DNA from 3 places in the Paraburkholderia terricola genome. Region 2 is predicted to be linked to each of the others. Evidence: predicted binding sites of a transcription regulator. Region 2 holds the regulator's gene; each other region holds the start of a gene.

Region 1 (10,579 bases), on a different replicon from region 2:
TTTCACGGGCGTCTGGGATGGGACATCCCCACTATCGCGGGCATGGAAATAGACGGCTACGACGCACTCGGGCCGCATTACATGCTGATTCAAGGCGAGGACCGGCAGGTGCGCGGCTGTTGGCGCCTGATGCCCACCGAAGGCCCCAACATGCTCAAGGACACGTTCCCGCAATTGCTGCACGGCGCGGAGGCGCCGGTCGGCAGGCACATCTGGGAACTGAGCCGCTTCGCGATCGAAACCAGCGGCGAGGAGCAGTCGTTCGGCTTTGCCGATGTGACCATGCAGGCGATTCACGAGCTCGTCACGTTCGCGGACCGCATGGGCATCACGCGCTACGTCACGGTGACGACGACGCCGATCGAACGGCTGCTGCGCAAGACCGGCATCGAGATCAGCCGGCTCGGCGCGCCGTTGCAGATCGGTGTGGAGCGGGCCGTCGCGCTGGACATCGCGGTGAGTCCGAAAACCCGTACCGCGCTGTTCGGGCCGATCGCCGCCGCGGCTTAGTGGCTGCTTGGTAGTGCCCGCTTAGTCGTGCCCGCTTGGTGGCAACCAAGCGGGCAAATCGCACGCCCCGGGCCGGGAGCTGGACGGCCCGGTGGTGCGGCGACGCAGTGCCGCTCCATGCTCCGCCCGCAACACTGCGGTGAAGCACGCGAACGTCCCAGCCTAGGAGCCGAACATCCGCTCCAGCGCATTCTCGAGATGCGCCCGCATCGCCCTTCCGGCCGCGGGCGCGTCCTTACGGCGAATCGCGTCGAGCACCGCCATATGCTCGGCCTGCACGAGCCGTTGGCGCTCCACCGTTTTCACGAGCGACAGATTGCGCGACAGGTTCATGCTGAACACGATTTGCTCTTCGATAAACGACATGACCGTGATGAAAAACGGATTCTTCGATGCGCGCGCCACCGCCAGGTGGAACATGAAGTCGTCCTTTGCGCCGATACCCCGTGTTTCGATGATGCGCTCCAGTTGCTCCCACGCGTGCTGGATCGCGGCGATGTCGTCGGCGTCGGCCTTGAGCGCCGCCTGCTCCGCCGCGCCCGCTTCCGTCACGATACGAAACTCATAGCAGCGGCGGATGTCGGACAGCGTTTCGAGCGGCGCGAAACGGCGCACATCCGGATCGGGCCGCCGCGCGACCGTGGTGCCCGAACCATGCCGCGTCATGATGATGCCGTCCGCCCGCAAGCGCGCCAGGGCTTCGCGCACGGTCGGCCGCGAAGTCGCAAAGCGTTCGGCCAACGCATGCTCGGTGGGCAGCCGTTCGCCTTCCTTGTATTCGCCTTCGAGAATGCGATTGAGGATGTCGCCGTAGATTTTGTCGGGCAAGCCCGTCGTTTTGCGCTCGTTCATCAGCGGGGCTGAAGCAGCTTGTCTGAGTAGGTTTTGATTGTAAGGCAAATCATGTTTCACCCTAGCCGGCGATATGCGTCATGGATTGCGATGAAGGCCGCCAGTGCTTGCTGCACGGCGCTCTCGCGTCAGGCGGCGGTGTCGTCGAATTTGACAAGTGTTTGATTTACATCCTGCCGCATGGCCGTTTTTCAGCGATCATTAAAACTCGAAGCGGTCATGCACCGTCAAGCCGCCCGGTCCGCCAAGCGGCTGTGGCAATCCGAATCCTTCTGACACGGAGTCGATATGTACCAACGCATCCTTGTAGCGGTCGATGGCAGCCAAACCTCGCGCCGTGCGTTCGAAGCAGCGCTCGCGCTCGCCAAATCCTCGGGTGCGGTTTTGCAGCCGTTGTATGTGGTCGAGAACACGCCGTTGTACTTCGAAGCGCCGGGCTACGACCCTTCGGTTCTGCGCAATCGTCTCATCGACGAAGGCAAGGAACTCGGCGCGGAGTTCGCCAGGTTCATGGCCGCGCAAGGCGTGAAGGGCGAACTCGTGGTAACCGAAGCGTCGTCGCTCGACGACGTTTCCGCGGTCGTGCTGAAGGCGGCCGCCGATTTCAACGCCGATCTGCTGGTGATGGGCACGCACGGCAGGCGCGGTTTCCAGCGTCTGATTCTCGGCAGCGTGGCCGAGCGTTGCGTACGGCAAGCGAGCTTGCCCGTGCTGCTGATTCCATCCGCCGCGGCCAAGGAAAGCAAGGAAGCCGGCTCGGCGTCGTGACGCGCTTCGCGGCGCATCACGAGTGCGGCGGCGCTGCGTCGACGGCTAGAGCCGCGAGCTCCGCCTTCTCACGACGCGCGGCAATTCGCGACGCCAAACAGTCTGACGTCGCGCAAGCGACCCGACCGTGCGAACGCGTCGTTTTGCCGCTAAGCGGCGCGCATGGCCGGTGGGACAATCCGTTGTCATCCCGATCAATGGCTGCCGAACATGCTGACTCCCACCGTTGCTGCTCGCTCCATCGGCAGTGCCGAACCCGCCGCGCAATCGCCGCTGCGCGGCCGCCACATCGCGCCGCCGAGGGCGACCGCGCGCACCGCCGCGCGCTGTTCGAGCTGTGCGATGCGGCAGCTCTGCATGCCCCAAGGTTTGTCGTCCGCCGAACTGTCGAAGCTCGAAACGCTGATCTGCGCCGCGCGCTCCGTGCGGCGCGGCGAAGCGCTGTATCGCAGCGGCGACCGCTTCGACAACATTTACGCCGTGCGCTCCGGCTCGATGAAAACCGTCATGGCGCATCGTGACGGCCGCGATCAGGTGACCGGCCTGCGCATCGCGGGCGAGGCGCTCGGTCTCGACGGCATCAGCGACGACGTGCATGCATGCAGCGCGCTCGCGCTCGAAGACAGCACCGTTTGCATCGTCCCGTACGACGCGCTCAAATCGTTGTGCCGCGAAAGCGGCCCGATGCAGGAGCGTTTGCATAAGCTGCTCGGCGAGCAGATCGTGCGCGAGGCCGCGCAGATGATCGTGCTCGGTTCGCTGTCGGCGGACGAACGTGTCGCCGCATTCCTGCTCGACGTTTCCGAGCGCAATGCGCAGCGGGGCTATTCATCGGCGGAATTCAACTTGCGCATGACGCGCGAGGACATGGGCAGCTATCTCGGCATGACGCTCGAAACCGTGAGCCGCACCCTGTCAAGATTTCAAAAGCGTGGCCTGATCGACACGCACGGCAAGCGCATCCGCATCGTCGATCTCGAAGGATTGCGGCAGGTCTGAGCCGCGAGCCGGGGACTGGCTCGCGCCGCCGGACCCCCGTCCACATGCTTTTTCAGCGCGCTTTCGCCTTGGCATGGCTGCTGCGACCGGGTACAGTCTTAGTCCGTCCCCCGCAAGGAGACCCGGCGAAATGAATCGCGACCCCGCCCCGCACCACCCGCTCGTCCAGCGTCTCATCGACGCGCGTCAAGTCACCGACGCATTGTTTTCCATCGTCAAACCCGAGTTTCTGTACGAACGGCCGATCCGGGAGCGCCACCGGATCGTGTTTTACATCGGCCATCTGGAAGCGTTCGATCGCAATCTGTTCGATCAGCGTTTGTGCGATCTGCCGGCGTTCGACCCGCGGCTCGATCAGCTCTTCGCTTTCGGCATCGACCCCGTCGACGGCGGTTTTCCGACCGATCAGCCAGGCGACTGGCCGTCGCTCGACACGGTGCGCGCATATGGTTCGCGCGCGCGCGAACAGATCGACCGCGAGCTCGATGCGCTGACCGACTCGGCGCGTGTCGGCCGCGGCGGCACGCAAGCCGACGCGTCGGAGCAGTTGCTGAATGTCGCGATCGAGCATCGGCTGATGCATGCCGAAACGCTCGCGTACATGCTGCATCAGCTACCGCTCGAACAGAAGGTCACGGACTTGCGCGAGCCGGTACGCACACGTGGCGAACGCGGCGGCGAATTGTCTTCGATGGTCGGCGTGCCGGCCGGCGCCGCGCTGCTCGGCATGCCGCGCGACGGCGGCCGCTTCGGCTGGGACAACGAGTTCGGCGAAATGCGCGTCGACGTGCCCGCCTTCGAGATCGATCGCTACATGGTGACGAACGGCGCGTTTCGCGAGTTCATCGAGGCAGGCGGCTATCGCGAGCGCAAATGGTGGTCGGATAACGATTGGGCGTGGAGGCAAGCCGAGCAGATCGAGCACCCCGCCTGCTGGTCGCGGCCCGACGGAGATCAAGGCGCATGGATGCTGCGCACGATGTTCGACGAAGTGCCGCTGCCGCTCGACTGGCCCGTCTACGTGAGCCACGCCGAAGCGAGCGCCTACGCACGCTGGACCGGCAAGGCGCTGCCCACGGAGGCGCAATGGCAACGCGCGGCGCAGGGTGCGCCGCATGCCGCGTCGGGCAATTTCGATTTTCGCAGTTGGGACCCGCAGCCGGTCGACGCGTATCCGGATAACGTCAGCGCGTTCGGTGTCGAAGGTCAATTCGGGAATGGCTGGGAATGGACGTCGACGCTGTTCGACGCACTGCCGGGGTTTGAAGCGTTTCCGTTTTATCCCGGCTATTCGGCCAACTTTTTCGACGGGCAGCACTACGTGATCAAGGGCGGGTCGTCGCGCACCGCGCGGTGCATGTTGCGACCGGCGTTCCGCAACTGGTTTCAGCCGCATTATCAGCATGTGTATGCGGGGTTCCGGTGCGTGAGGTGATGACTCATCAAGCGGAAGTTGGAAACAAACTCCGGCTTCCGCTTTAACGAAGGTCATTCTTGCAGATCAGCGCACCCGCGGCGCCGCGGCCAACAGGCTGCGCAGGAACACCATGATCATGTGTCCAATGGGCGCCTCGGCCAGCATCGACCGCTGCAGCGCGAGGCCTTGTGAGAGACCCATGAAGGCCGCCGCCAATACGGTCGGCGATTCGGGCGGCACTTTTTCCAGCCTGGCGAAAATCTGCCCGATGCAATAGGCAAGGCCATCACGATGAGCGTCCAGCAGCGCCTGTGAGGCCGTTGCAAAAACGGGGTTGCGGCGTCCCTGAAGCTTGAATTCAACGCCCAACACAGACCATTCGGGCTCTGCATCGAGCGTCTGCGCCCAGACCTCCAACGCGTTCAATATGTCGTCCGCAGACGCAGACGGGTCGCTCAACGTTCGGCCAATGTCGCTCACTTGCGTCCTCGACCGCTCTCGCATCAGTTCCACGAACAGATCTTCCTTGCTCGCGAAGTTCGAATAGAAAGCGCCCTGCGTATAACCTGCCTCGGCCGCGATATCCCTGAGAGACGTACCACCGAAACCTTTCTCGACAAACAGCCGCTTCGCCGCAGCAAGCAAATCTGCCCGAGTCTGCAATCGACTTTCTTCGCGGCTCAGCCGCTGGGGTTTGGTCGCCGTGTACATGGCCGGAAGGATATCAGTTGATATTTAAAATTCAACTCGATAGTATTACGATTGCATTTCACATCTCACTTGAAATCTCACAATGTGGTTATCGGACTCTGGCGACAACTTGGTCATGTATTACGGAAAGAGAACATGAGCAGCAGGGTAAAGATGCTGAAGCAGCAGCTCGCGCAACTCGATGAGCGGATATCGGTCGCCTGGCAGCAGGAGCAGAACGCGGCTATCGAACACGTCCGCCAGGTCATGAACTTCTTCAACCTCGTGCCTAACCAGTTACGCGTCGACCGGCGAGGCACCTACAACACCAAACCGCTTCAGATGAAATACCAGGACCCCGTGACCGGTGCCACCTGGAGCGGCCGCGGACGCGCGCCGTCCTGGATCCGGAACCGGAGCTACAACGATTTTCTGGTCAAGCCGTCCGACGACGCCGAATCGGACTAGCCGTGGCCGGTCCTAGCGAGCCCAGCGCAAGACGAGTGCGCCGAGGCGCCGGGCGATCTCGACGAGGCTCTGCCGGTATCGACCACTCATTGCTCGAACAACTACGGCCCCTACCAGCATGAAGAGAAATTCATCCCGACCGTCGTCAGGCGCTGCCTCGAGGGAGCCGATATTCCGGTGTGCGGCAATGGCTCCAACATCCGCGACGGTGGGAGAAACCTATAACGTCGGGGGTGCAACGAATGGAGAAACGTCGATATCGTGGCGCTCATCTGCACGCTGATGGACCGGCTCGACCCGACGGAGCGCCGCATGCGCGTCTCGTGAAATTCGTCGCCGACCGTCCTGGTCATGATTGGCGTTACGCGATCGATGCGAGCAAGACGATGCGCGAACTGCAATGGCGTCCGATCGAGAGCTGTGAAAAAGGGATAGCAAGAACGCTGGAATGGCACCTGAATGGGTCGTCGGCGCTACGGAATGCCGGGCAACGTGGTTGAGTTCCTTGCTGTACCGATGGTGCGATTCGCCGCAAATGGATTCGCCGCATGCTCGTTACGCTAGGGGGCAGGGGCCTGCTTTTACTTCCCACGGATGGTTTTGTACCTCACATATCCTGGCGTCGAATGGGTATAAGGTACCGGAGGTGAAGACTTTTCAACGGTTGCCAAAAACGATGAAAACAACTATTGAACTGATAAAAAGCGACCTCTTTCGCGTGGCGGGGCGAATCGACTTGAAATGCTTCATGAGGAAGTTCATTGGCAACGAGGGCTTCAACTACATGTTCTGGTTTCGCCTGGCGAGCGCTCACCGGAACGGCGTAATCGGTTTCATGCTTCGGGCAAAGTTGCGTGCGACTCAACGAAAATTTGGAATCGTCATTCCCGTTGGAACCACGATTGGTCCGGGCTTCTTCATTTCGCATTTTGGCGGCATCGTGGTCAATGAAACCGCCGTGTTCGGTTCGAATTGCAATATTTCCCAATGCACCACGATTGGCAGCAATCACGGCAAGGCCGCCACGATTGGGAACAACGTATATATCGGCCCTAACGTCTGCATCGTCGAAGCAGTGACTATCGGCGACAACGTCACGATCGGAGCGGGCAGCGTAGTGACGAGAGACGTGGTCGCAGGCGTAACCGTCGCCGGTAGCCCGGCGCGCGTCATGACCAACGACGCGGCGCTGAACCGGGAAGGGCGATACATCACGCGGCGTTGGGTGACGTCGCATCCCGAGCCTCGTCAACGATCAGAGGTTTAGCCGCCGCCCTTCATTCACACATTCGCCCCTTTGACGCTTAAGGCACCCCGACACACGATGCGATAGCGTTCGCGGCGGCGTCAGACCAGGAACTTTCGCTCTTCATCGGCCATGCTGGGCGCCGGCAGTAAATCGACGCGTGCGAATCGCACCAGCGCAAACGCCCGCATCGCACCCGCTGTTTCCGGCATGCTTGCGAGCCTCAATTCGATCGTTGCGCCCTCGCGAGCGTATCCGTTCTCCGCGATCACGTTCATGTGATCGAGCCGCAGTTCCCGCTTGACTACATGCAGGTGTTCCGCAGGCGAGCCGAGTACCTCGGCAATAGTCTCCAGACGACGGTCGATCGCCTCGGTCGCGAGTCCCAGACGCGCCATCTCCGCGTCGTTCTTTTCCAGCTCCGCTTGCAGGTGCGCCACCTCCACGAAACTGGACAACGGCTGCGCGCCCAACACGGCGCTCATCCCGCTGCCTTGCCGCTGCAACAGAGCCAGGCGCGTCTTGAGCAGCGCACGCTCCTGCTCGAGCTCGCCGCGGCGCGACACGTCCGCCCCGATTCGTTCGATGGCGACGAGCACGAGCTGATCCACCACACGGCGCACGATCTCCTCTCGAAGCGTGTCTTCGGTGTCGGCGCATACGCGTGCCCGGTGATCGCTGAAGCTCACGGTGGTGAGTTGCACGTCGGTACGCGCCGTCGATTCGTGTTGCGCCACGCCGAATGTCCGCCGTTCAGTCATCGACATGCCGAGCACGGCGAAGACCTCGTTCGCCAAGGGGTGGGCATCGAAATAGGCATGCAGTTCAGTGGCATGACTCAGGACGCGCGGCACCTCTTCCGGCGTGGCGAAAAAGGCCCGAATATACGGGTCCGTCATCCAGGCGGATGCGCTCGCCTCGCGTGCCGGCGGCATGTCGTCCACCAATGCCCGGACATAGTCGAGCGAAGTCGTGACCGACGCCGCGAGGCGCTCACGATAATGCTCCGCGAGCCGCAACTGCGGAGTCAGTTTTGCAATGCGCTCGATGGTGTCGCTCACCTGTGCGGAATTCCGGGTGTGCTTTTCCGATGCGCCTTCACGATGAAACAGCCTGATCAGAATGCTCATTGGTCGCCCTCTTTTGCGGCTCAGTCTTCCCGTTCCAGCAGGATCTGCGCAGTGATGGTGTGATTCTTCCAGAACATGTTGTGAATTCTCGACCGGAGCAGGTTGAGTGCCTCCGCCGAAAGGTTGCTGAACATTAGCAGCGCGACGGGCCGTCCGATTCCCGCGGGCACGCGCTCGATCGAATCGAACGGAGGGAAGCCGTATCTCTGCAGGAACTCGCTGATTTCCTCGTCCAGAACGCTTTCTTCGACATTACCCAGTAAAAGCTCAGCCATGATGTTTTCTCTCCAAAGCCAGATCAGGCCATGATGTTGACGCCGCCGTCGACATACAGCGTTTCGCCGGAAACCCGCCGCGCGTAGGGCGTGGCGAGAAACGCGCAGGTGTAGCCCACATCCATGATGTCGACCAGCTCGCCGAGCGGCGCGCGTTCGACCGCCTCGTTGAGGAGCAGGTCGAAGTCCTTGAGGCCGGAGGCCGCCCGCGTCTTGAGCGGACCCGGCGAAATCGCATGCACGCGAATGCCCTTCGGTCCGAGCTCATAGGCGAGGTAGCGCGTGCAGGCTTCGAGCGCGGCCTTCACCGGCCCCATCACGCTGTAGTTCGGCACGACCTTGTTGGCGCCGTAATAGCTCATCGTGAGCAGGGTGCCGCCCTGGTCCATGAGCGGCGCGGCAAGCGCCGCCATGCGCACGAATGAATGACACGAAATGTCCATCGCGCGCGCAAAGCCCTCGCTGGAGCAATGCAGCAGTCCGCCATGCAGATCGTCTTTCGGCGCCCACGCGATGGAGTGCAGCAGAATGTCGAGACGTCCCCAGCGCTGCCCGATCTGCCCGAATACCGATTGAAGCTGCGCCGCGTCACCGACATCGAGCGGCAGCAGAAGCTCTGCGCCAAGCTCGCTCGCCAACGGTTCGACATAAGGCTTCGCCTTCTCCGAGGCGTAGGTGATGGCCAGATCCGCGCCGAGCTCGCGAAACGCCTTGGCGCAACCGTATGCAATCGAGTGTTCGTTGGCAATGCCGGTGACCAGCGCTTTCATGCCCGCTAGTACAGGACGTAATCCCTCGGCGGGTTCAGACGACATGACGTTGCTCCTTCATTTGAGAACCTCGCGCGTATGGCGCGCGATCATCAGCTCTTCGTTGGTCGGGATGACCCACGCCGACATCCGGCTCGATGCCGTGGTGATGAGCGCTCCGCCGTTGCGGTTCGCTTCGGCGTCGAGTTCCGCGCCGAGCCAGGCCGCGTGCCGCACCACGCCCTCGCGAATCGCCGCCGCATGCTCGCCGATTCCCGCCGTGAAAACCAGCGCGTCGATCCCGTCCATTGCCGCGGCAAGCGCGCCAAGCTCGCGCGATATGCGGTAGATGTAAAGCTCGATGGCGAAATGGGCGTGAGGATCGTCGCTGGCGAGCAGCACGCGCATGTCGCTCGATACGCCGGATACGCCGAGCAGACCCGAGCGGCGATAGATCAGATCCTCGACGGCATGCGCATCCATTCCGAGCGCTTCCATCAGGTAGAGCACGACGCCGGGGTCCAGGCTGCCGCACCGCGTACCCATCGGCAATCCGTCCACGGCGGTGAAACCCATCGTGCTCGCCACGCTCCTGCCCGCCACGAGCGCGCACATGCTCGCGCCGTTGCCAAGGTGCGCGACCACGGTGCGTCCGCTTGCCGCCTTCGGCGCGACGTCGGGCAGCACACTCGCGATGTACTCGTAGGAAAGCCCATGAAAGCCGTAGCGCCGCACGCCCAGGCCGGTGATCGATCTGGGCAGCGCGAACGCCTGGGCCACCTCGGGTTGCGTGCGATGAAAAGCCGTATCGAAGCACGCCACCTGAGGCACGCCCGGTTGCAATTCGCCGAGAATGCGGACGGCCTTCAGGTTGTGCGGCTGATGCAGCGGCGCGAGCGGCGTAAGCTTCTCCAACTCGTCCGTTATGTCAGGCGTGACTCGCACGGGACCGCTGAAGCGCTGCCCGCCGTGTACGACGCGATGGCCGATCGCGACGAGGCTGTGCCCTTCGCGATGCTCGCTCAGGAACGCGCCGATAATCTCCAATCCTTGCCGGTGGTCCAGCTCGCCGCCGTCGCTCCGTTCACTCGCATGGTGCTCGCCGTGACGGTCGACGGCTTCGAACCGCGCGGTGCTCGTGTACAGGCCCTCGACCTGGCCATGCACGACCAGATCGAGCGCGTCGCCCTGCTCCTCGAATGCGGAGAACTTGATGCTCGACGAGCCTGCGTTCAGAACCAGAATCACATCTGCCATGACGTCACCCGACGATCTTCGCGGCTTCGCGCCGCGCCTGCGCGACGAGCACCGCCACCGCACAGGAGGCGAGTCGCGTAATGAGCGAATCCGCGCGGCTCGTCAGGATGATCGGCACACGCGCTCCGAGCACGATGCCGGCCGCGTCCGCGCCCGCGAGGAACGACAGGCTCTTGGCAAGCATGTTGCCCGCTTCGAGGTCGGGCACCATGAGGACA
Region 2 (10,579 bases):
GGCTGCCGCCGTCGAACTGGCGCGCGAGTCGAGCGCGCAACTGCAGCCGCTCTACGTGGTCGACGTGCCGCTGATGGTCTACGACGTGCCCGCCTATGACCCGTCCTACGTGCGCAACGCGCTCGTCGAGGAAAGCGCGCGCGTGCTCGCCGACGCCGCCGCGCGAATGGCCGGCGCGGGCGTGAAAGGCTCGCCGCGCATGATCGAAACCGACCTGACGGGTGACGACATCGCGCACCGCATCCGGCTCGCCGCGGACGAGTTCGACGCCGACCTCGTGGTGATGGGCACGCACGGCCGGCGCGGCGTGCGGCGGCTGATGCTCGGCAGCGTCGCCGAACGTTTTGTGCGCATCGCCAACCGTCCGGTGCTGCTGATCTCCGCGCATTGCGCATCGCCCGCGGCGAGCGCGGCTGACGCCACCCCGCCCGCGAGCGAATCGGTCAAGGAGCCGTCATGAACCGCACAACGCTGCTGGCGCATCTCGACGACAGCGCCCATGCCGCTGCCCGGCTCGGGCTATGCGCTCGCGCTGGCATGAAGCGGGCGTTTCACGGACAATGAACGCAAACACACACTTTCCGCGCGGTGTTTCCGCGGCCTGCGGCCACATGAATCACGGAATCACCCGGAACCAGCGTGTTTGCCGCGCGCACCGCTGCACCGACCTCGTCGGGCGGCGCGCCCCATTCTTGTCCGTTGTCATTCCAAAGAGGCGCACATGCCCGTTAGCGGTAAGACGCCCCTGCCGCCCAGTGCCGTTTCACGCGAGCGTCTGGGCTCGCTGGCGGCCCGGCCCGCAGTCGCGGCCACGGCCGCGTTCGTCGTGACGCTGGCCGCGATGCTGGCGGCGCGGCGCTGGTTCGACCCGGTGTTGTTCATTTGCGTCGCCGCCGCCCTGCTTCTGGCCACGAGCGCGTTCCTGCTCGTGCGCGCGCGTCGCGACGGGTCGTCCGCACACAGCGAGGCAAGCCCCGGAAGCAGCCACGCCGGCGTGAACGAGGCTCGCATGATGGCGATCATCCGCTCCTCGATGGAAGCGGTCATCACCATCGACGAACAGCAGCGCATCGTCATCTTCAATCCGATGGCGGAACAGGTGTTCGGCTGTTCCGCCATGGACGCGATCGGCTCCTCGCTCGACCGCTTCATCCCGCAACGGTTTCGCGCGGCTCATGCGCGGCATGTCGAGCAGTTCGGCGAGACAGGCGTGTCGGACCGGCAGATGGGCAGGCAGCGGCTGTTATCGGGCTTGCGCGCCAACGGCGAGGAATTCCCGCTGGAGGCGTCGATCTCGCAGATCCGCGACGGCAACACGCGCCTTTACACGGTGATGCTGCGTGACGTCACGGAACGCGTCAGGGCGGAGCGCGCGCAGCAGCAGGCGCGCGAGGAGCTGCGCGAACTGTCGGCCAATTTGCAGAACATCCGTGAAGACGAGAAAACGCGCATCGCGCGCGAACTGCACGACGATCTCGGCCAGCAACTCACCGCGCTGAAAATGGACATCTCGTCGGTCGAACAGGCGCTGGATGCGTCGGCGAGCGCGCCGGTGCGTGAACAACTGCAAGGCATGCGCCGGCTGATCGACATGACGGTGGCCTCGGTGCGGCGCATCGCCGCCGATCTGCGGCCGGTCATGCTCGACGACCTCGGACTGATTCCCGCGATCGAATGGCTCGCGAACGACTTCACCAACCGCTACGGCATCGACGTGGAGCGCGACATCGAAACCGGCGACGCGCGCTTCACGCCGGCGGGCGCCACCGCGCTGTTCCGCATCGTGCAGGAAGCGCTCACCAATGTCGCGCGCCATGCCGACGCCACGCTGGTCACGCTGAGCCTGCGCGCGGCGGAACAGACCTTCGTGCTGCGCATCGCCGACAACGGCCAGGGCGCGCAGCAGGCAGCCGAGCCGGCCGGCAAGTCGTTCGGCTTGCTCGGCGTGCGCGAACGCGCGCACATGCTCGGCGGCGCAGTCGACATTCATACGGCGCAAGGCGAAGGCTTCGTGCTGAGCGTCACCATTCCGGCGGAAACCGTGCAAATGCAGGAGATGCAAACATGACCCGCGTCCTGATCGCCGACGACCATGCGCTGGTGCGCGACGGTCTGCGCCATATCCTGGAGGGCGCAAGCGGCTTCGAAGTGGTCGGCGAAGCGAACGACAGCCCGAGCACCGTCGCGCTGATCCGCGAGCGGGCCGCCGACGTGCTGGTGCTCGATCTGTCCATGCCCGGCCGCAACGGCGTCGAGTTGATCAAGCAGATCAAGGAAGAAAAGCCGACGCTGCGCATTCTCGTGCTGACCATGCACGCCGAGCAGCAATACGCGGTGCGCGCGTTCAAGGCGGGCGCGTCCGGTTATCTGACGAAAGAAAGCGCGAGCGCCGAGCTGGTGGCCGCCGTGACCAAGGTCGCCGCGGGCGGTGTCTACGTGAGCCTCGCGATGGCCGAGCGGTTCGCGCAGAGCCTGAACGAACCCACCGATCTGCTGCCGCATCAGCGTCTGTCCGATCGGGAATTCGACGTGTTGAAGCGCATCGCCACCGGTCAGACGATCACCGAGATCGCGGCCGAACTGTGCGTGAGCGCCAAGACCGTGAGCACCTATAAGACGCGGATCCTCGAGAAAATGCAGATGCCGCACGACGCGGCACTGGTGCGCTATGCGATGCGTCACAAGCTGGTCAGCGACGAGGACGACATCTAAACGCCCGCGTGACTCGCATCGGCTTGCGGGTCACGACGCGCACGGACCCCGCCGCCGCGCGTTTTCGCTCCTGCCGCCCATCGCGACCCACCGCGCCCACCGCGCACTCTGCCCACTTAGCCCACTCGCCGATCCCCGCTCCGCTCCACACCCGCTGTAGGAAACGCCCTACAGCGCCTCCCTCTCGCCTACTCGAAGTTCATTCGACGCCGATTTCATTTAGATATGGCGCGACCGATACTTCGAGCCATGAACTCAAGCACTGACCACCCCGCGCTGCGCGTCTTTCTCGTCGACGATGCCGCATTGGTGCGGCACCGTATCGCCGCGCTGTTCGGCGCGCTCGACGGCGTCGAGATCGTCGGCCAAGCCGAGGAGCCCGGCGCGGCATTCGCGGGCATCGCCGCCGGCGCGGTCGATCTGGTCGTGACGGAACTGCATCTGAACGGCGGCACCGGCATGGAGTTGCTCGCGTTGCTTGCCCAACGCATGCCGCATGTGATCGTCATGGTGCTGACGAACCGTTCAGGCGCCTGGTTCCGGAGCGCATGCCTCGCGAGCGGCGCTCACTACTTTTTCGACAAGACCAGCGAATTCAATCTAGCGCGCAACGCGATCCAGCGGATCGCCGGCGAACATCGCGCGCGCACCCTTCCTCAACCTGGAGCACATCATGTCTGACGTTGCCGTCTATTCCGTCACGTCGCCTTCGCTTAAGACCCGGCAAGCCTCGCCCGCTCCCGCAGCCGAGCCGGCAACCGCGCGGGCGCCGCGCAACGACGCGGTACGTTGCACGGCCTGCTCGATGCGCTCGATCTGCATGCCGCAAGGGCTGACATCCGAGGAATTGCAACGGATGGAATCGCTCATCTGCCCGTCGCGGACCATCAAACAGGGCGAGACCCTCTACCGCGCGAACGATTCGTTCCAGAGCATCTATGCGGTGCGCGCCGGCTCGTTCAAGACGGTCGTCATGCATCGCGACGGCCGCGAGCAGGTGACCGGTTTTCATCTCGCCGGCGACTCGCTGGGGCTGGACGGGGTGTGCTCCGGCCACCACAGTTGCGACGCCGTGGCGCTCGAGGACAGCAAGGTCTGCATCATCCCGTTCCATCTGCTCGAAGCCATGTGCCGCGAGGTCAAGGCCGTCCAGCAGCACCTGCACCGGATGATGGGCGGCGAGATCGTGCGCGAATCGTCACAGATGCTGCTGCTCGGCACCATGTCCGCCGATCAGCGGGTGGCGACGTTCCTGCTGAATATGTCGGACCGCCTGCGACTGCGCGGGTATTCGCCGGCGGAATTTCATCTGCGCATGACACGCGAGGAAATCGGCAGCTACCTGGGCATCAAGCTCGAAACGGTGAGCCGGATGCTCTCCAGGTTCCAGCGCGACGGACTGGTCGACATACGCGGCAAGGATATCCGGATCGTGGATCACGCGGGCCTCGTGCGGGTGTGATTCCGGGTTTGATCCGCAGTGCGGTTTTCGCCCGAACGCACCGCAAAACGCGGGGCGACGCGGACCACGCCCGAACCGCTCACGCTAGCGAATGCTGAGCACGGCCGCGCCCGTCAGTCTGCCGTCACGCAGGTCGCTCAGCGCGCGGTTGGCATCCGTCAGCGGATAAGTCGTCGTTTCGATCGCGAGGCGCGTCTCGTCCGCGATGCGCATGAAGGCGAGCCCGTCGTCGCGCGTCAGATTGGCGACCGACACCACGCGCCGCTCGCCCCATAGGAACGCGTACGGGAACGACGGAATGTCGCTCATGTGAATTCCGCCGCACACCACCACACCGCCTTTCGCCACCGCTTGCAGGGCTTGCGGAACAAGCGCGCCGACCGGCGCGAACAGCAACGCGGCATCCAGTTCGTCGGGCGGCGTCTCATCGCTGCCGCCCGCCCAGGCCGCGCCGAGACGCAGCGCGAGTTGCCGGGCCGCATCGTCGCCCGGACGCGTCAACGCGTACACCGTGCGCTGCTGATGACGCGCGACCTGCGCGACGATATGCGCCGCCGCGCCGAAACCGTAGATGCCGATCCGCCGCGCGTCGCCCGCCATGCTCAAGGTGCGATAGCCGATCAGGCCGGCGCACAGCAGCGGCGCCGCCTCGATATCCGTGTAGTGCTCCGGCAGATGAAAGCAGTAGCGGCTATCGGCGACGGTGCGCTCGGCGTAACCGCCGTCGATCGTATAACCGGTGAAGCCGGCCTCGCCGCAGAGATTTTCGCGCGCCGACAGGCAGTAGCGGCAATGCCCGCAGGTGCGGCCCACCCACGGCACCCCAACCCGGTCGCCGACGGCGAAGCCCGCCACGCCCGCGCCGAGTTCGGCCACCGTGCCGACGATTTCATGGCCCGGAATCACGGGCTGTTTTGGGTGCTCCAGCTCATGGTCGATCAGATGGAGATCGGTGCGGCACACGCCGCAGGTATGAACATCGATCAGGATCTGCCCAGGGCCCGGCGTCGGATCAGGCATATCCCGCTCATGCAGCGACGACGCGCTGCCGTCGAATACCATCGCACGCATCAAAGTCTCCTCGAACCGGGGCGGCTGCCGGCGCATCGAAACGCATCCCAACGCATTGAAACAGGCCGCGCGTCCGGCCGCCTCACGCGAAGTCAGTCGCAAAAGCGGAAATACCCGCTGTGCATGAGCACCGGCTTGGCGCCGATTTCGTTCAGCAGTTGCCTTGCCGCGTGTTCGATCGGATGCCGGTTCGAGTCGAATGCGGCGATCAGATCGTCCTCACGCAGCGACGCGGCGCCAAAATGATCCTCGAGCGCTTCCGCGGTGATCGCGCACTGCACGCGCACGCCATCCACCTCGGCCGGAAACGCGACGACGAGATCGCGCGCGCAATATTCCGGACGTTCCTCGGGAAAATGAATCTTCATCATCACCACCTGGTTCCTTGCGCAGGATGCGAGGCTTAAGCGGCGTCTCCGCCCACCCGCGCATCGCGCACCACGCGTCGAGGCGGCCCGGTCCGTGGGTCGCCCCGCACCGCCTGTCATCAGCATAGGAGCCTGGCGCGATTCGTCAAACTCAGGCCCTGCGTCCTCGTTGACCGAGGTCAATCGCACCCGGAGCGCGGCCCTTACACTGGGTTCATCCCCGTCGCCAAGGAGCGCGTGCCGTGAACGTCCTGTCCAGAAACTATCTGGTGGCACGTGCCGGGTTCGTGCTGGCCGCCGCCGCGCCGGAGCCCGCCGCGCTGGTCGATCAGCATCACTGCATGTTTTGTCACACGCGCGATGCGCCGTTCCTCGCGCCGTCGTTTCAGCAGATCGCCGAGCGCTACCGCGACGTGCCGAACGCGCAGTTCATGCTCGAACACAAGCTGCGGCTCGGCGGCAAGGCGCATTGGGGCGATACGCCGATGCCGCTGCCGGCCGATCGCGGCGGCCCGCTGTCCCCGGAGGATGCGCACACGCTGGTGCAGTGGGTGTTGAGTCAATGACCCGCTTTTGAATCATGACTTCCGCGGTCTGCTCCGCCTGAACCGGACCGCCCGTTTCGGAGAATTTTCATGCGCCTCACTGTCCACCTCGACGCCTTCGACTGCACCCACCCGATGGCATTTGCAATCCTCTGGCTGGACAAGGACACGCGGCAATGGTCGCGCGAAGGCCACCACGGGCTCGACCTGCCCGAATGGGGCACGCTGCAGGTGGATGGCGGCAATACCCTTATGTGCGGCCCGCGCGATGCGTCGCCCCTCTGCGTGCTCGAAGGCCTCGATCTGAAAGACCGCAGCGGGCCGTTCGAAGGCGAGACCGGACGCGCGCAGTGCTGCGCGGAACGCGGCCGCCTCCTGATGACCGGCCACTGGCATGTGCAGTGTGTCGACAACGAGCAGGCGCAGCCGGAACACGGCTTGTTCGCTGCCGGCGAGGAAGCGTAACGAAGCAGCGTAAAACGCCGGCTGGCGCCGGCCACCCGCTCGCGGCGCGGTGCCGACCACCGCGCTTACCCTACGTTTACGTATCGCCGTTGCGCGTCGGATTGAGCAAGAGCACAAAGCACGCGACACCGCCAATCACGGCCGCGACACCGTAGTGGAAGAACTGCGGCGCATCGAACAGCAAACCGCGGATCGACGCAGCAATGCCCGCCAACGCCACGAATACGGCAATGGCCGAAAAAACGATTCTGCTTTCTGAGCGGACCATGATGCCCTCCACGGAGCCTGGACGGAGTGATAAAGACATCATCGCTCTCGCGGGCTGATTTCGCTTGACCGATATCAACATAGTCGGCATGCGCCGGAAAGAACGCGAAACCGGCAGGCCATGGCGTCTCCCCGATGACCTCACGAAGCTCGATGCGATCGTCGCATCGCGGAGCAATTTGCCGGTTTTCCGTGTAAGGCAATCCTGATTCCCATATAGGGAATCCCTGTTTTTTTCATTGCGCCTTTGTATTAATGCAATTGAAAACCGGCGACCGGCCCGATCCAATAAAATAGCGCCCGGCTTTGCTCTTCAGAACCCCTCGTCGTGGCCGTCTACCTTGGATACGCGCTTGGGATACGCGCCTCTTATCGCTCGACAGGATTGGAGCGATATCCGAATTCCATTCATCGCAGCAGCACGAGCCGCGCATTCATGTAAGCGAATGGAAAGCGAATGCCGGCAAATCAGTTTTATACGAATTAACGCGTATGTCGCAAATCGCGAGTCACTAAACCGCAGCACGAATAAGCCACGATGATGTCGTTCGCCGGCGCATGCCGGCAACACGGATCGCGGCCGCAAGAGCAAACGTTTGCCAACCATCGGCGGCCACCGCAAGGGTTCATGAACCCACCCCGGAGCCGTCCTAATCAGGAGCGGAGAAGCGCATGAAGCGGGCGAAATCGAGCAAGGCCGTTGCACCAGAGGCACACATGAATTCAGCTTCGCCTGATCCGTGGTTTGAACCATCGGAGAGCCTCGCCAACGAGGCGGACATCGCCGAAGGCATGTCGCGCCGCACCTTCCTCTACAGCCTCGGCGCGTTGGCGCTGTCCGCCTGCGGCGGCGGCGCGGAAGGCGGCGCGTCCGCGGCGACCTCGGCGCAGTCGTCGACCCAATCATCGGCGCAATCGTCGCCGCGGTCGCTGCAAGCCGTGGCGAACAGCGCGTCATCCGGCGCGTTCGTGCATCCCGGCCTGCTGCATACCCAGGCCGACTTCGACCGGATGAGCCAGAAGGTCGCGGCGCAGGCGTCTCCGTGGGTCGACAGCTGGAACATCCTGATCGCGAACAGTCACGCGAGCCTGTCATGGACGCCGCGTCCGCAAGCGGTGGTCTACCGCGGCGACGACGGCGTTCACCCGCAGAACTACTCGCTGCTGTTCAACGACATCGCGGCGGCCTACGCGTGCGCGCTGCGCTGGAAAGTGACGGGCAACACGGCGTATGCGGACAAGTCGGTGCAGATCATGAACGCGTGGTCCTCGACGTTGACCGGCCTCGGCGGCTCCACGGACGTCGATCTCGCGGCCGGCATCTACGGCTATGAATTCGCCAACGCCGGCGAAATCATGCGCACGTATTCAGGCTGGGCCGCCGCCGACCTCGCGCGCTTCCAGGCGATGATGCGCAACATCTTCTATCCGATCAATCACGACTTCCTCAACCGGCACAACAACACCCAGGCGACCCACTATTGGGCCAACTGGGATCTGTGCAACATGGCGTCGATCATGGCGATCGGCGTGCTATGCGACGACCAGGCCCTGTTCGACGAAGCCGTGTCCTACTTCAAGAGCGGCGCGGGCAACGGCGCGATCTTCAACGCGGTGTACTACGTGCACCCCGGCTATCTCGGGCAATGGCAGGAATCGGGACGCGACCAGGGGCACAACACGCTCGGCATCGCGCTCGGCGGCGCGATCTGCGAGATGGCCTGGAACCAGGGCGTGGACCTCTACGGCTACGACAACAACCGCTTCCTGATGGGCGCGGAATACGTCGCCAAAGGCAACCTGATCGAATCGGGCACGACGTATTACACCGTGCCCTATGTGCGCTACAACAATGTCGACAACGTCAATCAGACGGTGTTCTCGACAGCCTCTCAAGGCACGATCCGGCCCTGCTGGGCGCTCGTTTATAACCACTACGTCAACCGCAAGGGCCTGGCCGCGCCGTACACGCAGAAATTCGCGGCGCTGGTTCAACCGGAAGGCGGCGGCGGCAACTACGGCCCGAACAGCGGCGGTTACGACCAGCTCGGCTACGGCACCCTCACCTGCACGCGCGATCCGATCGCGAGCGGCGCAGCGCCGAGCGGACTCACCGCGACCGTCAGCGCGGGGCAAGTCATCCTGTCGTGGTGGGGAACCGCCTATGCGACGAGCTACAACGTGAAGCGCGGCAGCACGGCGGGCGGTCCGTACACGTCGATCGCGAGCGGCGTCACGGATCTGCTCAGTTACACGGACAGCGCCGTGGCGGCCGGCACCTGGTACTACGTCGTCACGGCCACGACGCCGTCCGGCGAAACGGCCGCGTCGAACGAGGCGGTGGCGGTCACCGCGGTGCAACTGCAAACGTGGCTCGCCTTCGACGAAACGAGCGGCACGAGCGCGGCCGATTCGAGCGGCAACGGCCATGCCGGCACGCTCGTCGGCGGGGCGAGCCGGGTGCCCGGCAAGAAAGGCAATGCCGTTTCGCTCGACGGCAGCACCGGCTATGTCAGCTTGCCCGTCGATCTGGTCGCCGACGTAGCCGACTTCACGATCGCGGCCTGGGTCTACTGGAACGCGGCGCGAACCTGGGAGCGCGTGTTCGATTTCGGCGCCGGCACGGGCCGCTACATGATGCTGACGCCACGCGCCAACAACGGGCTCGCGCGCTTTGCGATCACCTTGAACGGTGGGGCCGGCGAGCAGGATATCAACGGCAATGTGGCCCTGCCCACCGGACAATGGGCGCACGTCGCGGTGACGCTGTCGGGCGGCGTCGGCACGCTGTACCTGAACGGCGCCGCGATCGGCACCAACACGGCGATGTCGTTCGCGCCGTTCCGCCTGGAAAGCACGAGCCAGAACTGGATCGGCCGTTCGCAATTCGCCGATCCGTATTTCAACGGCTCGATCGACGAGTTCCGCGTCTATCGCAACGCGCTCAGCGCCGAGCAGATCACGGCATTGATCTCCGCGTAGCGACGGGCCGGCATCTCGACGGGCACCTCATCGACGCAGCGTTAGCATTGAGCGCCCCGCCTCGGGCGCATTCAATGCGCGCTGCGTTGATTCAGGTCAATCCCTGGGTTGCGTTCAGGAACAACATGCAACGCATGGGCCGCGCATGAACCAGCATTACGCGGCCCAAAAAATCGCGAACTGGCGCGCGATTTGCTTTAAGCGATGTGCCCATACGGTTCTGGCGATCGACCAGACCTGACCAGCAGGAGGAGACAAATGCGCGATGCCGTTCATCACGCCATGACCCCAATCGCCCCGCATGAAGCGGGCTGGCTCACGCCATCCATTCAGAAGTCCCACGAGCGTTCGCAGACGTTCGGCCTCAGTTCCCTGATGCGGCCCGACTACGACGTCCTGCCGGCCGCCGAACTCGCGTTGCGGCTGGAACAGAGCCGCATTCTGTGCGCGCATGCCACGCCGGTGATGGAAACGCTGCATGAGCAGATCGTCAACACGCAAAGCATGATCGTGCTGACCGACGCAGAAGGGCTGATTCTTCATTCGATCGGCGACGACGAGTTTTTGCGCCGCGCGGAGAAAGTGGCGCTGCGCCCCGGCGCGAATTGGGCCGAGGACCGCCAGGGCACCAACGCGATCGGCACCGCGATCGCCGAATGCTCGCCGACCGTCGTGCATGGCGAGCAGCACTATCTGGCGGCCAACCG
Region 3 (10,579 bases), 210 kb from region 2:
CGCGGCGGAATCAAACCGCTAAACCTTTCGGATCCACCACGTACGCGCGGGCGGCACGCTTGCACGCAAGCTGTAGAAAAATTCTATATCTTCGTCCGCCTCGCGCTTCCACACGACAGCGGCGACGACGAGTAGAGCAGCAGCGTTGCCGGAACCGCCCTTCGCTGACATAAATCAAGGCTGTCCAGATTCCAGACCGGACAATCAGGCAACGATTGCCGCACATGCCGTATGTGCGGATATGTTCCCGTCAACAGGAATCGATATGCCACAACCTCCAGAGAGGGGAATGCTCCCGTGAACGCGCCGCTGCCCCATGCCGGCTCCGCCCTCGACATCGAGATCTCCGAAACGCTGATTCGCCGGTTTGACAATCTGGGTCCGCGTTACACGTCCTACCCGACGGCTGACCGGTTCACGAGCGATTTCGACGAACGGTCCTACCGAACGTACCTGGGCGAACGAGCCGAGGCCGCCAGCAATCCGCCGCTGTCGATCTACGTGCACCTGCCGTTTTGCGAGTCGCTGTGTTACTTCTGCGCCTGCAACAAGATCATCACCCGCGACCACGGCAGGGCGGCGGAATATCTGCGCTATCTCGGCCGGGAGATGGATCTGGTCGTGCCGCATCTGGGCCGCGACCGCCGCACGCAGCAATTGCATCTAGGTGGAGGTACACCGACGTTTTTCAGTCTCGCGGAACTCGCGCAGCTAATGGATATGCTGCGAGGCCATTTCGATTTCGCACCGGAGGCCGAACTCGGTGTGGAAATCGACCCCCGCACCGTGGATGGCGCCACGCTGTCCGCATTGGCCGCTCTGGGATTCAACCGCACGAGCTTCGGCGTGCAGGATTTCGATCCTGCGGTCCAGCAGGCGGTGAATCGCATCCAGCCGCTCGGCATGGTGGAGAAGGCGCTGGCCGCAAGCCGCGATGCGGGCTTCCAGTCGGTGAATGTCGATCTCATCTATGGCCTGCCGCGACAGTCGCTTGCGAGTTTCAATAGCACGCTCGACCACATCATTCGTTTGTCGCCGGACCGTATCGCGCTGTACAACTATGCGCACCTGCCACAACGGTTCAAGGCGCAACGGCTGATAGTCGATAGCGAGTTGCCCTCGGCGGAAGAGCGTTTGGGCATATTCGCCCTGTCCACGCGACGGCTCCTCGAGGCCGGATATGTTTACATCGGCCTCGATCATTTTGCAAAGCCGGAAGACGAACTGAGTCGCGCGCTACAAAACAAAAGCTTGCATCGCAATTTCCAGGGCTATACCACCAGGGCGGAATGCGATCTGATTGGTTTTGGCGTATCCGCTATCGGGAAGGTCGGCAGTTCCTACAGCCAGTCGACGCGCTCCCTGCAAACGTACTATCAGCATCTGGAAGAAGGGCGATTGCCCGTTGAAAAAGGACGAGCGCTGAGCGCCGACGATCTTCTGCGCCGGGAAGTCATCATGACGCTGATGTGCAGCATGCCGCTAGACTTCGACCGGATCAATCGGGTTCACGGAATCGATTTTGCCCAGTATTTTTCGCATGAACTGGCGAGGCTGCAACCCTACGAGGAAGCCGGACTGTTGAAAACGGATGCGCATGGAATCTCGGTTACGGCAAAAGGACGTCTGTTCGTGCGCGCCATTGGAATGGTGTTTGACCGGTATCTCGGCCAGCCGACCGCGTCATCCTATTCGAAGCTGATCTAGAGAACCAGCATCGAGCGACATTGTCAGGATCGATCTCCGTAGGGAGCCAAACCATCAAGATCAATGGAGTCCATACCGCGCCACCGCTTGCAGGATCGCTTGCCCATGTTCGGTCAAGTGAACGCGCCGCGTGTTCGGCGCGATCTGTTCGAACGTGGCGAGCCGGCGTTCGAGTAGTACTTCGAGGTCGGCGTGACTCAGGTCATGGTGATCGGTTGCGCTCCCGACCAGAATGAGCGCGGCAACTTCATGCGGACTGAGCATGGGCTTCTCCTCGAAGACAAGGAATCTCATTGAAGCCGAACGTGGCAGTGTTCGACCGCGCGCATCGGCACGCCGTCGACGAGCGCCACTGGAACCCGGCCGAAACCGGAATCATCGGCTTCAATAAACGTATATTCATAGTAGTTGTTTCGATCCGATGATCGACGTGCATTTTGTCGCATGCCAATGGCCGGAGGACGCATGTCAACCGGGCTTTCCATCCACACGTGGTGAAGTCAGATAAGGCACGTATTTGAGCAGGTAAACGACCAGCGCCGCGGCCCAGCACACGCCTGCTGCGTCGACCCACGCGGCGGTTGCACTATTGGCTAACCACGGCCCAAAGACACGCAGAAGGGCGGCCGCGATCATCAGCCAGTAGCTCGCGATCTCCGCGCGGCCCGCGACGAGCATGCGCCCTGTATGACCGAGCGCCGTGCGCGTGATCATCGCGATGATCGCGCATCCCATGGCCCCGACCGTTAGCGCATGAGTCGCAAGAGAGTGCGGCACGATGCCCATTGCCGCCAGGGCGAGCATCACGAGGCCGACGGGAATCCATGCATAGGCTGCGTGAAGAATCCAGAGAATCGGCCGTGAAAGGACCCGCCACGAATGCCAGCCCGCGATTCTCGCCGCGTGGACCGCGGCTGCGATTCCGGCGCTGGCGACAATCAACGCGGAGGGCGCGGCGAGGGCATCCGCGAGCAACGCCACGATGACGGTGGGCGTGGCGAGCATTTCAACGAACTTCCAGCGTTTCGCCGAGAATCCAGGCATCGCGTTCATCGTGAACATCGGAATCACGCGTCCGGCGATGACCGTCACGAACATGATCGCGAGTCCGGTTGCCGCATACGCGGCGCGCAACGCGAGGTCCGCGCGGCCGTGCCCCAGCCACCAGTGGAAAAGTCCATTCAGCAAGCCGAGCGCGGCCAGCGCCACGGGCAGAAACAGATTGCGGCGATTGCGGGCGACGAGCAGCACGCGCAGCAGCACGACGGCGGTAACAGGCAAGAAAGCGGTGTCGATTAGCGCGGCGAGCGGCTGCGGGCCGAACCACATCAGCACGCGGCCGCCGGCCCACAGCAGCCAAAGCCATCCGAGCGACGGCCCCCGCAGCGTATCGAGCGAGGTCCACGCGCGTACCGCCGTGAGCAGAAAGCCGACGACGATCGCGGCGACGAAGCCGAAGATCATTTCGTGGACATGCCACATCATCCCGTTCATCACGGTCGAGCGGCCCGCGACGGGATAGCCGTGCAGCGCGAGCAGCCACAGCACGACGGCGATGACGCCAAAGCCGGCGCCGCCCAGATAGAACGGCCGAAAGCCGAGCCGCAGAACCGGCAGAACGTCGGCATCGCGCGACGCATTCAATGAAGCGGGTTCACCGATCTTCATCATGCTTCTCCAAAGATAGACCTTGCGCACATCTTAAAGCGCGTTCCGTTCGGATTTCGTGTTCCCACGCTGAGATTGTTGACATGACTCAGGTGGACACGTCGAAGCGTCGTAGACGCTGATTTCCGCATGGCCCGGAGGCCGTCAGGAAGTGATGAGATCGCCGCGAATTCCCGAGGAACGCGCGCGTGTCTGCATGTCCCACACGCGCCGCGATCAGGCTGCCCGGGCGACCGCATAGGCTGCCGCTTGCACGCGCGAACTGAGCTTTAACTTTCGCAGGATGTGCTGCACATGGATCTTCACCGTCGCTTCGGCAATGTTCAGCGCTCGCGCGATTTCCTTATTGGTCTTGCCCCGCGTGATATAGCCAAGAATTTCGTCCTCGCGCGCGGACAGGCTATGAATCGGATCCTGCTCGGCCGATGCTTCATCCACCTTTGCTGCGCTTTGCAGCGACTGAAACGCGGTCACCAGCTTGCCGGTCATCTCGGGGCTGATCGCCGATCCGCCCGCCATCGTTCTGACGATCGCGGCGGCCATGCCGTCGCTGTCCACCGTCTTGAGCAGATAGCCGCGCGCGCCGCCGCGCAGCGCGGCAGCCAGATCGCGTTCGTCCTCGCTGACAGTCAGCATCAGCACCTGAGCCCGCGGCGCCGCTTCCCTCAATCCCGCGATTGCGTCCACGCCATTCACGCCCGGCAGATGATTGTCGAGAAGAATGACATCCGGTTGCGTCTCGGCGGCGCGTCGATAGGCTTCACCGGCATCGCCGGCCTGGGCCACCACGACGAATCGCGAATCGATCGTCAGCAGCGCAATCACGCCACGCCGGAAAAGCGAGTGGTCGTCGACCACGAGAACGCGAATCTGTTTATGTTCGGTCATGCTGCCAGTCTCCTGCGTTCGGGTAGCGTCAGCACGATGCAGGTGCCCGAGCCCGGCACCGACGCAATGTCGACGTCGGCGCCGATGCGCTCGGCCCGTTCATGCATGATGCGCAAGCCCACATGTGTTTCGTCCTGGGCGGTGGCCTCCGTCGCGAAGCCGCAGCCGTCGTCCCGGACTTCCACCCGCCACTGCGGCGTCTGCTGGACGTCCAGCCATACCTCGCGCGCGTGCGCATGCTTGCGCACGTTGGACAGCGCTTCCTGCACGACATGCAACACCTGCACTTGCACGTCGGCGGGCAACGGAACACCCGTACCTTCGATTGACAGATGCGTGATCAGCCCCGTCTGGTGCTCGAACTTTTTCAGGGTGGTTTGCAGCGCGGGAACGATGTCCTCGGCGTTGGTGCGGGTACGGAAGTGCATCAGCAATTCCCGCACGTCGGAGAGGCTTTCGTGAATGCCGGCCTCGAGCTCACCGATCGTGCGTTCCGTGCGCGATGCGTCGGCGTCCTTGAGCGCGCCGCGCAGCAGGGCGGTCTGGATTTTCATGAAGGCGAGGCTTTGCGCGATGGAGTCGTGCATTTCCCGCGCGAGCAGGCTTCGCTCCGCGGCGACGGCGGCTTCACGTTCGAGCGCGCCGGCCCTGAGCCCTTCGATCGCGACAGCGAGATGGCTCGCCATCGTCTCCAGCAACGTGCGGTCTTCGCCACTGAGCGCGGTGGGGGCGCGGTAGAACAGATCCATCTCGCCGATCATGCGGTCCTGCAGTTGCACGGGAACGCTGATGACGGTCGTGAAGCCCGCTTGTCCGCAGTCGCGCAGCAGTCCCGCACCGTCCAGCCGGATCGGGATCACGCGCGTGTCCGCGTGGGCCACGGCCTGGCCGCAATGGCAATCGCCCGTCGGAATACAGTGTTCGCGGTCGATCACGTGACGGGGCAGGCCGTCCGACGCCACCAGCAGATAGCGCAGGTTCGCTTCGTCGGACCAGCGAATCGCCGATGCATCCGCCTTCGCGGCGTGTCTCACCTGCCTCGCGAAACCATCGGCCAGTTCATCGAGCGTCGAAGCGTGCGCCGCGAACGCGCTCGCTTCGTACAGCGCGGTCAATCGCGCATGCTGTGCGGCGAGCCGCACCGTCTTCTCTTCGACCTTGACTTCGAGATTCTGGTAGAGCTCCTGCAAGGTTTCCGTCATCTGGTTGAAGCCTTCCGAGACGGCGCCGAACTCGTCGCTCGACTCCACCGCGATCCGCGCCGACAGATCGCCTTCGCGCACGCGCGTGAGGCCGGATCTGAGCCGCTCAAGCGGATTGAAGACGAACAGATACGCCGAGTAGAGCAGCGTTACCGCACTGGCGATGGTCAGGCCGACCATGAGAACCTGCAGCAGGTTCAGGATGGTGGTCAGATAGGCGAGGCGCACTTCGATCGCGGAGACGAGCACGTCGATGTGTCCGACAAAGGCCTCGGCCTGCTTCGCGGCCTGCTTCGCGGCCTCGCTCGGGTCCGGCGCGGGCGAGGCGGTCCATGCCGCCCGTACTATTTGCCAGGTGCGCTGCACGTCGGCGAAGGCGGCCGTCGAGCCCGCATCGCGCGGCACGAGCAAGGGCCGCGATGGATCGCCGTCGCGCAACAGGGCGACGCTTTGCTCGAACTGGTCGACCTGCGTCTTCGCCAACAGCGTGTCGCCACGCGCAAGCGTCTGCGCGAGCCGCCACGTTTGCATGCGCATGCGTCCCGCTTCGTTGACGGCGGCCGCGCCGCCCTCCAGTTGCCAGCTTGCCCAGAGCGTGTAGCCGATGGAAGCGAACGCCACCAGCAGCAGCGTGCCGCCGATGATGCCGAGCTTGGCGGCGAGTGTCCGGAATCTGCTCATGTGGGTTCCTGGATCGCTCCAGACGGTTGAAACGGGCTCGCCCAGCGCCCGAAAGCTTAGGCGATATAGTCACCGGCGGTGCACCTGAAAGAACTGATCCAGATCAATTCGAAGCGTGTTCCACGGTTCCGGCATGGCGAGACGTCGCGCCGCCTTCGTCGATGCTTTTGCGAAACCCCGCGCCGGGCGATGCGCGGAGAACCGGAAAGGAAATCACGACTACCAGCGCCCCAGCAAACCGAGCGGATCGTGCGTGAGCGCAATCGACGCGATCAGCAGGTACAGGCTGATCGCGCCTCCGTAGAAGGCGCCGCGCACGACCATCGTGTGTCCGCGCTTGACGGCGAGCGAACCGGCCACGATGTATAGCAGGAGCAGCAGAAGCTTCGCGCCGAGCCACACGTCGCGCGCGGGGTTCAGGCGCAGCATGAGCCACAGCGTGACGCCGGCGGCCAGCAACAGCGAGTCGATGACATAGCTGAGGATTCGCCAGTGACTGCGCATCGGCCAGCCCCGGCCCGTCAGCACGGCCGCGCCGCGCACCGCGAAAAACGCGCCGCTGCAACCCACCAGCGAGACATGGCTGAATTTAAGCAGCGGATAGAAGTCGATCAACGGCATGCCGCTCCTCCGGCGAAATGCAGAGCCGGCACAACCGCCATAACCGCGACAGTCCGACGAATACTGAAAAGACTACTGGACGAGGGGCGTGGCCGCGGCATCGAGGTCCACGCCCGCGATAGCGGCCCGGCCCGCGAGCACGCTGACGTACTGGCGCAGCGCCGTGGCGAAGGTCTGCTGGCGCAGCGCCTGCGCGACCGCCTCGCGCACCGCCTCGAAGGCGGGCACGGCGCCGGCGTCCCGCTCCATGACCTCGACCACGTGCAGGCCGAAGCGGCTGTGCACGAGTTGCGGCAATACGCCGATGTCCGGTCGGCCGAACAGTGCTTTGGCGAGCTCGGGCGCGCATTCGTCGGCGCGCAGCCATCCGAGGTCTCCGCCCGCGCCGCCGCTCGGACAGTTCGACAGATCCCGCGCCACGCGGGCGAAGCGGTCGTCGGCTGCCGCATCGTCGCAGCGCAGATCCAGCAGGCACGCTTCGGCGCGCTTGCGCAGCGCGCCGATATCGACGCCGGGCGTGACGGCGAACAACACATGACGCGCACGCACCCGCTCGCCGACGGCGTAGCGGTTTCGATGCGCGGCATGGTAGCGGCGGCAGGCGTCCCCGGTCGGTTCAGGCAATTGCAATGCGCGCTCCAGCAAGGCGTCGATCGCCTCGGAGGCGGCGACGCTGATGGCGCCGTCGGTGGGCAGCGGGTCGTCCGCGGCGAGCAGACCTGCCTCGATGGCGGACTGGCGCAGCAGTTCGATGCACGCACGCTGGCGTAAATCCTCGGCGGACAGCATGTCGCCACCGCCATGCAGCGCAATCCCATTGACGGTTGCGACGGCGGACAGATTCTCTTGCATGTTTCGATCCTCCTGCGAGTCAGATTCGGCGACGCGGCTGTTGATGACCGGCCGGCACGTTCAGGCGCCGCGAGCGCACCAGTTGATAAGGGCGCACCAGGTACGCGACCGATGCGAAGCCGCTCCACACATGGACCAGCCGGCTGAACGGGAACAGCAGGAAGATCGTCATGCCGAGCACGATATGCACCTTGAACGGCCACTCGACCGCGAGCAGGCCGCTTGCGTCGGGGCGGAACGTCACGATGCGCTGCGCCCAGTCGGCGAGCGCCAGCATGGTATGCGCATCGCCCCGGTCGGCGAACGAGTAGGGCAGCGTGAGCAGGCCGAGGCAGAGTTGCACCCAGAGAATCACGAGAATCGCCAGATCGGTCCGCCGGCTCGTGAGACGGATGCGCGGATCGAAGATGCGCCGGTGCAGCAGCACGCTCAGACCGGCGAAGCAGATGAGGCCGGCCGTCCCGCCCGAAATGATCGCCAGCAGTTGCTTGTGCTGCGCGCTGATGAACGGCTCGTAGAGGAAATGCGGCGTCAGCAGGCCCACCGTGTGCCCGAACAGCAGGAACAGGATGCCGATGTGAAACAGGTTGCTTCCCCAGCGCAATTGGCCCGCGCGCAGAAGCTGCGACGAATCGCTCTTCCACGTGTACTGATCGCGGTCGAAGCGCGCGAGACTGCCCAGCAGGAACACGGCGAGGCAAATGTACGGATAGACGCTGAAGAAGAAGGTGTGCGCGGCGATATTCATGTGGACGCTCCATGCGCGGATTGACCGGGTTGACCGGGTTGACCATGTTCCGGCTGGCGTGGCGTTCTGACGATACGCACGGGTTGCGATTCGCCGGGACTGCGTTGCCCCTCGGATGAACAGCCGCCAAAGGCGGCGGGCTCGCTCCACGTCTCATCGAGCAAGGGCTCGGCGGCCACCTCGACGAGCTTCGTCGGTTCGCCGGCCAGATCGAGCAGCGCGGCCAGCACGCAGGCGTAGGCGCTCTCGCGCCTCGTCAACGCGCTGAAGATGCTGCGCAGGATGTGCGCGATCTCCCGCAGAAAATCGGCGGCCGCTAGCGGCGGTTGCGTCGACGCGTATTCCAGCACCACGGTCAGGTGGTCCGGCAGTTCGCCGGAGGCGAGATAGAGTCCCGCTTCCTCATAGGTCTTGAGCAGATCGATCATCGCCGGGCCGCGGTCGCGCGAATCGCCGTGAACGTGCTCGAACAGGTGCAGCGCGGTGCCGCGTCCCCGATCGAAGAGGTCGACGTAGGCGGCCTCGGCGTCGAAGCCCGTGGCGTGCAGAAGCTGATCGATCAACGCATCGAGTTCGGCGAGCCGCGCGGCACTCAGCGTGCGCTGTCCGTGCAAGGCCGCGCGCAGGTCGGGTAGATGTTCACGCAGCGCCGCGTCGGGATAGTCGAGCAGATGCGCGAGCACGCGTAGCGTCGTGGCATGCGCGGCGGAATGAAGGGCTTGAGTGGACATCGTTCAGACCTCGGCCTTGATGGGAATGGTGCGCTTCTTCTCGCTGCCGAACAGGCTCGTTTCCGTCACCCCATCGGAGCAGCCGTTGCCGAAGCTGAACCCGCAACCGCCGCGCACGTTGAAGGCGTTCTCCGCATACTCGCGGTGCGTGGTCGGAATCACGAAACGGTCTTCGTAATTGGCGATCGCCATCGTGCGGTACATGTCTTCCACTTCCTGGGTGCTGAGACCTACCTGTTGCAGCGCGGCGTGGTTTTCCCAGCCGTCCACCTGTTTGCCGCGCTGATAGGCGCGCATGGCGAGCATCCGTTCGAGCGCGCGCACCACGGGTTTCGTGTCGCCCGCGGTAAACAGGTTCGCGAGATATTTGACCGGAATGCGCAACTGGTTCACGTCGGGGATTTCGCCGTTGGCGCTCACGTGGCCCGCGTTCGCGGCAGCGGTGATCGGCGAGAGCGGCGGCACATACCAGACCATCGGCAGCGTGCGGTATTCGGGGTGCAACGGCAACGCCACTTTCCAGTCGACCGCCATCTTGTAGACCGGGCTCGCGCGCGCGGCGTCGAGCCAGTTCTCCGGTATGCCGTCCTTGCGGGCCTGTTCGATCACTTCAGGATCGTGCGGGTCGAGAAAGATGCCGAGCTGCGCCTCGTACAAGTCCTTGTCGTGCTCGACGCTCGCGGCCTGTTCGATGCGGTCCGCGTCGTACAGCAGCACGCCGAGATAGCGGATGCGTCCGACGCAGGTTTCGGAGCACACCGTCGGCTGTCCGGCCTCGATACGCGGATAGCAGAAGATGCATTTCTCGGCCTTGCCGCTCTTCCAGTTGTAGTAGATTTTCTTGTACGGACAGCCGCTCACGCACATGCGCCAGCCGCGGCACTTGTCCTGGTCGATCAGCACGATGCCGTCTTCCTCGCGCTTGTAGATCGAGCCGGACGGGCACGATGCGACGCATGCCGGGTTCAGGCAGTGCTCGCACAGGCGCGGCAGATACATCATGAAGGTGTTTTCGAACTGGCCGTAGATGTCCTTCTGGATGTCGTCGAAATTGCGGTCCTTGCTGCGCTTGCTGAACTCGCCGCCGAGAATTTCTTCCCAGTTCGGCCCCCAGACGATCTTCTCCATGCGCTGACCGGTAATCAGGCTGCGCGGCCTGGCGGTCGGCGCCGCTTTCATTTCCGGCGCGCTCTGCAAATGGTCGTAGTCGAACGTGAAGGGCTCGTAGTAGTCGTCGATCTGCGGCAGGTTCGGATTGGCGAAGATGCGCATCAGCAGTTTCCACTTCGCGCCCTGGCGCGGCGCGATCGAACCATCGGCGTGGCGCACCCAGCCGCCGTTCCATTTGTCCTGGTTCTCCCATTCTTTCGGGTAGCCGATGCCCGGCTTCGTTTCGACATTGTTGAACCAGGCGTATTCCACGCCCGGCCGGCTCGTCCACACGTTCTTGCAGGTCACGCTGCAGGTATGACAGCCGATGC

The links. Region 2 encodes FNR, which switches genes on or off when oxygen is low (the NO sensors DNR and NnrR bind a similar motif). Its sites were predicted from a motif close to TTGATNNNNATCAA; they were not measured.
Region 1: the regulator FNR is predicted to act here: its motif matches at 1,524-1,537, upstream of CUJ90_RS22015 (universal stress protein).
Region 3: the regulator FNR is predicted to act here: its motif matches at 6,240-6,253, upstream of CUJ90_RS08105 (type IV pili methyl-accepting chemotaxis transducer N-terminal domain-containing protein).

What each region holds. Positions count from the first base shown of each region.
Region 1 is NZ_CP024942.1:777,190-787,768, forward strand. Features, by position in the region: gene CUJ90_RS22005 (acyl-homoserine-lactone synthase) at 1-510, shown strand, start outside; gene CUJ90_RS22010 (FadR/GntR family transcriptional regulator) at 673-1,362, opposite strand; gene CUJ90_RS22015 (universal stress protein) at 1,651-2,130, shown strand; gene CUJ90_RS22020 (helix-turn-helix domain-containing protein) at 2,341-3,129, shown strand; gene CUJ90_RS22025 (SUMF1/EgtB/PvdO family nonheme iron enzyme) at 3,260-4,564, shown strand; gene CUJ90_RS22030 (TetR/AcrR family transcriptional regulator) at 4,631-5,257, opposite strand; gene CUJ90_RS22035 (H-NS histone family protein) at 5,393-5,704, shown strand; gene CUJ90_RS33345 (NAD-dependent epimerase/dehydratase family protein) at 5,774-5,929, shown strand; gene CUJ90_RS33350 (hypothetical protein) at 6,028-6,204, shown strand; gene CUJ90_RS33625 (serine O-acetyltransferase) at 6,351-6,971, shown strand; gene CUJ90_RS22050 (hypothetical protein) at 7,052-8,011, opposite strand; gene CUJ90_RS22055 (RNA-binding protein) at 8,101-8,355, opposite strand; gene fabI (enoyl-ACP reductase FabI) at 8,379-9,170, opposite strand; gene CUJ90_RS22065 (acetate/propionate family kinase) at 9,183-10,361, opposite strand; gene CUJ90_RS22070 (phosphate acetyltransferase) at 10,366-10,579, opposite strand, start outside.
Region 2 is NZ_CP024941.1:1,994,541-2,005,119, forward strand. Features, by position in the region: gene CUJ90_RS08970 (universal stress protein) at 1-460, shown strand, start outside; gene CUJ90_RS08975 (PAS domain-containing sensor histidine kinase) at 722-2,068, shown strand; gene CUJ90_RS08980 (response regulator) at 2,065-2,712, shown strand; gene CUJ90_RS08985 (response regulator) at 2,962-3,393, shown strand; gene fnr (fumarate/nitrate reduction transcriptional regulator Fnr) at 3,386-4,174, shown strand; gene CUJ90_RS08995 (zinc-dependent alcohol dehydrogenase family protein) at 4,259-5,245, opposite strand; gene CUJ90_RS09000 (DUF1488 family protein) at 5,338-5,613, opposite strand; gene CUJ90_RS09005 (c-type cytochrome) at 5,856-6,179, shown strand; gene CUJ90_RS09010 (DUF3564 domain-containing protein) at 6,249-6,623, shown strand; gene CUJ90_RS09015 (DUF2964 family protein) at 6,700-6,891, opposite strand; gene CUJ90_RS09020 (LamG-like jellyroll fold domain-containing protein) at 7,608-9,872, shown strand; gene CUJ90_RS09025 (sigma-54-dependent Fis family transcriptional regulator) at 10,131-10,579, shown strand, end outside.
Region 3 is NZ_CP024941.1:1,780,518-1,791,096, forward strand. Features, by position in the region: gene CUJ90_RS08080 (DUF488 domain-containing protein) at 1-22, shown strand, start outside; gene hemN (oxygen-independent coproporphyrinogen III oxidase) at 298-1,707, shown strand; gene CUJ90_RS08090 (hypothetical protein) at 1,768-1,971, opposite strand; gene CUJ90_RS08095 (NnrS family protein) at 2,176-3,375, opposite strand; gene CUJ90_RS08100 (response regulator) at 3,592-4,263, opposite strand; gene CUJ90_RS08105 (type IV pili methyl-accepting chemotaxis transducer N-terminal domain-containing protein) at 4,260-6,146, opposite strand; gene CUJ90_RS08110 (SirB2 family protein) at 6,366-6,767, opposite strand; gene CUJ90_RS08115 (peptidylprolyl isomerase) at 6,840-7,619, opposite strand; gene narI (respiratory nitrate reductase subunit gamma) at 7,639-8,367, opposite strand; gene narJ (nitrate reductase molybdenum cofactor assembly chaperone) at 8,364-9,098, opposite strand; gene narH (nitrate reductase subunit beta) at 9,102-10,579, opposite strand, start outside.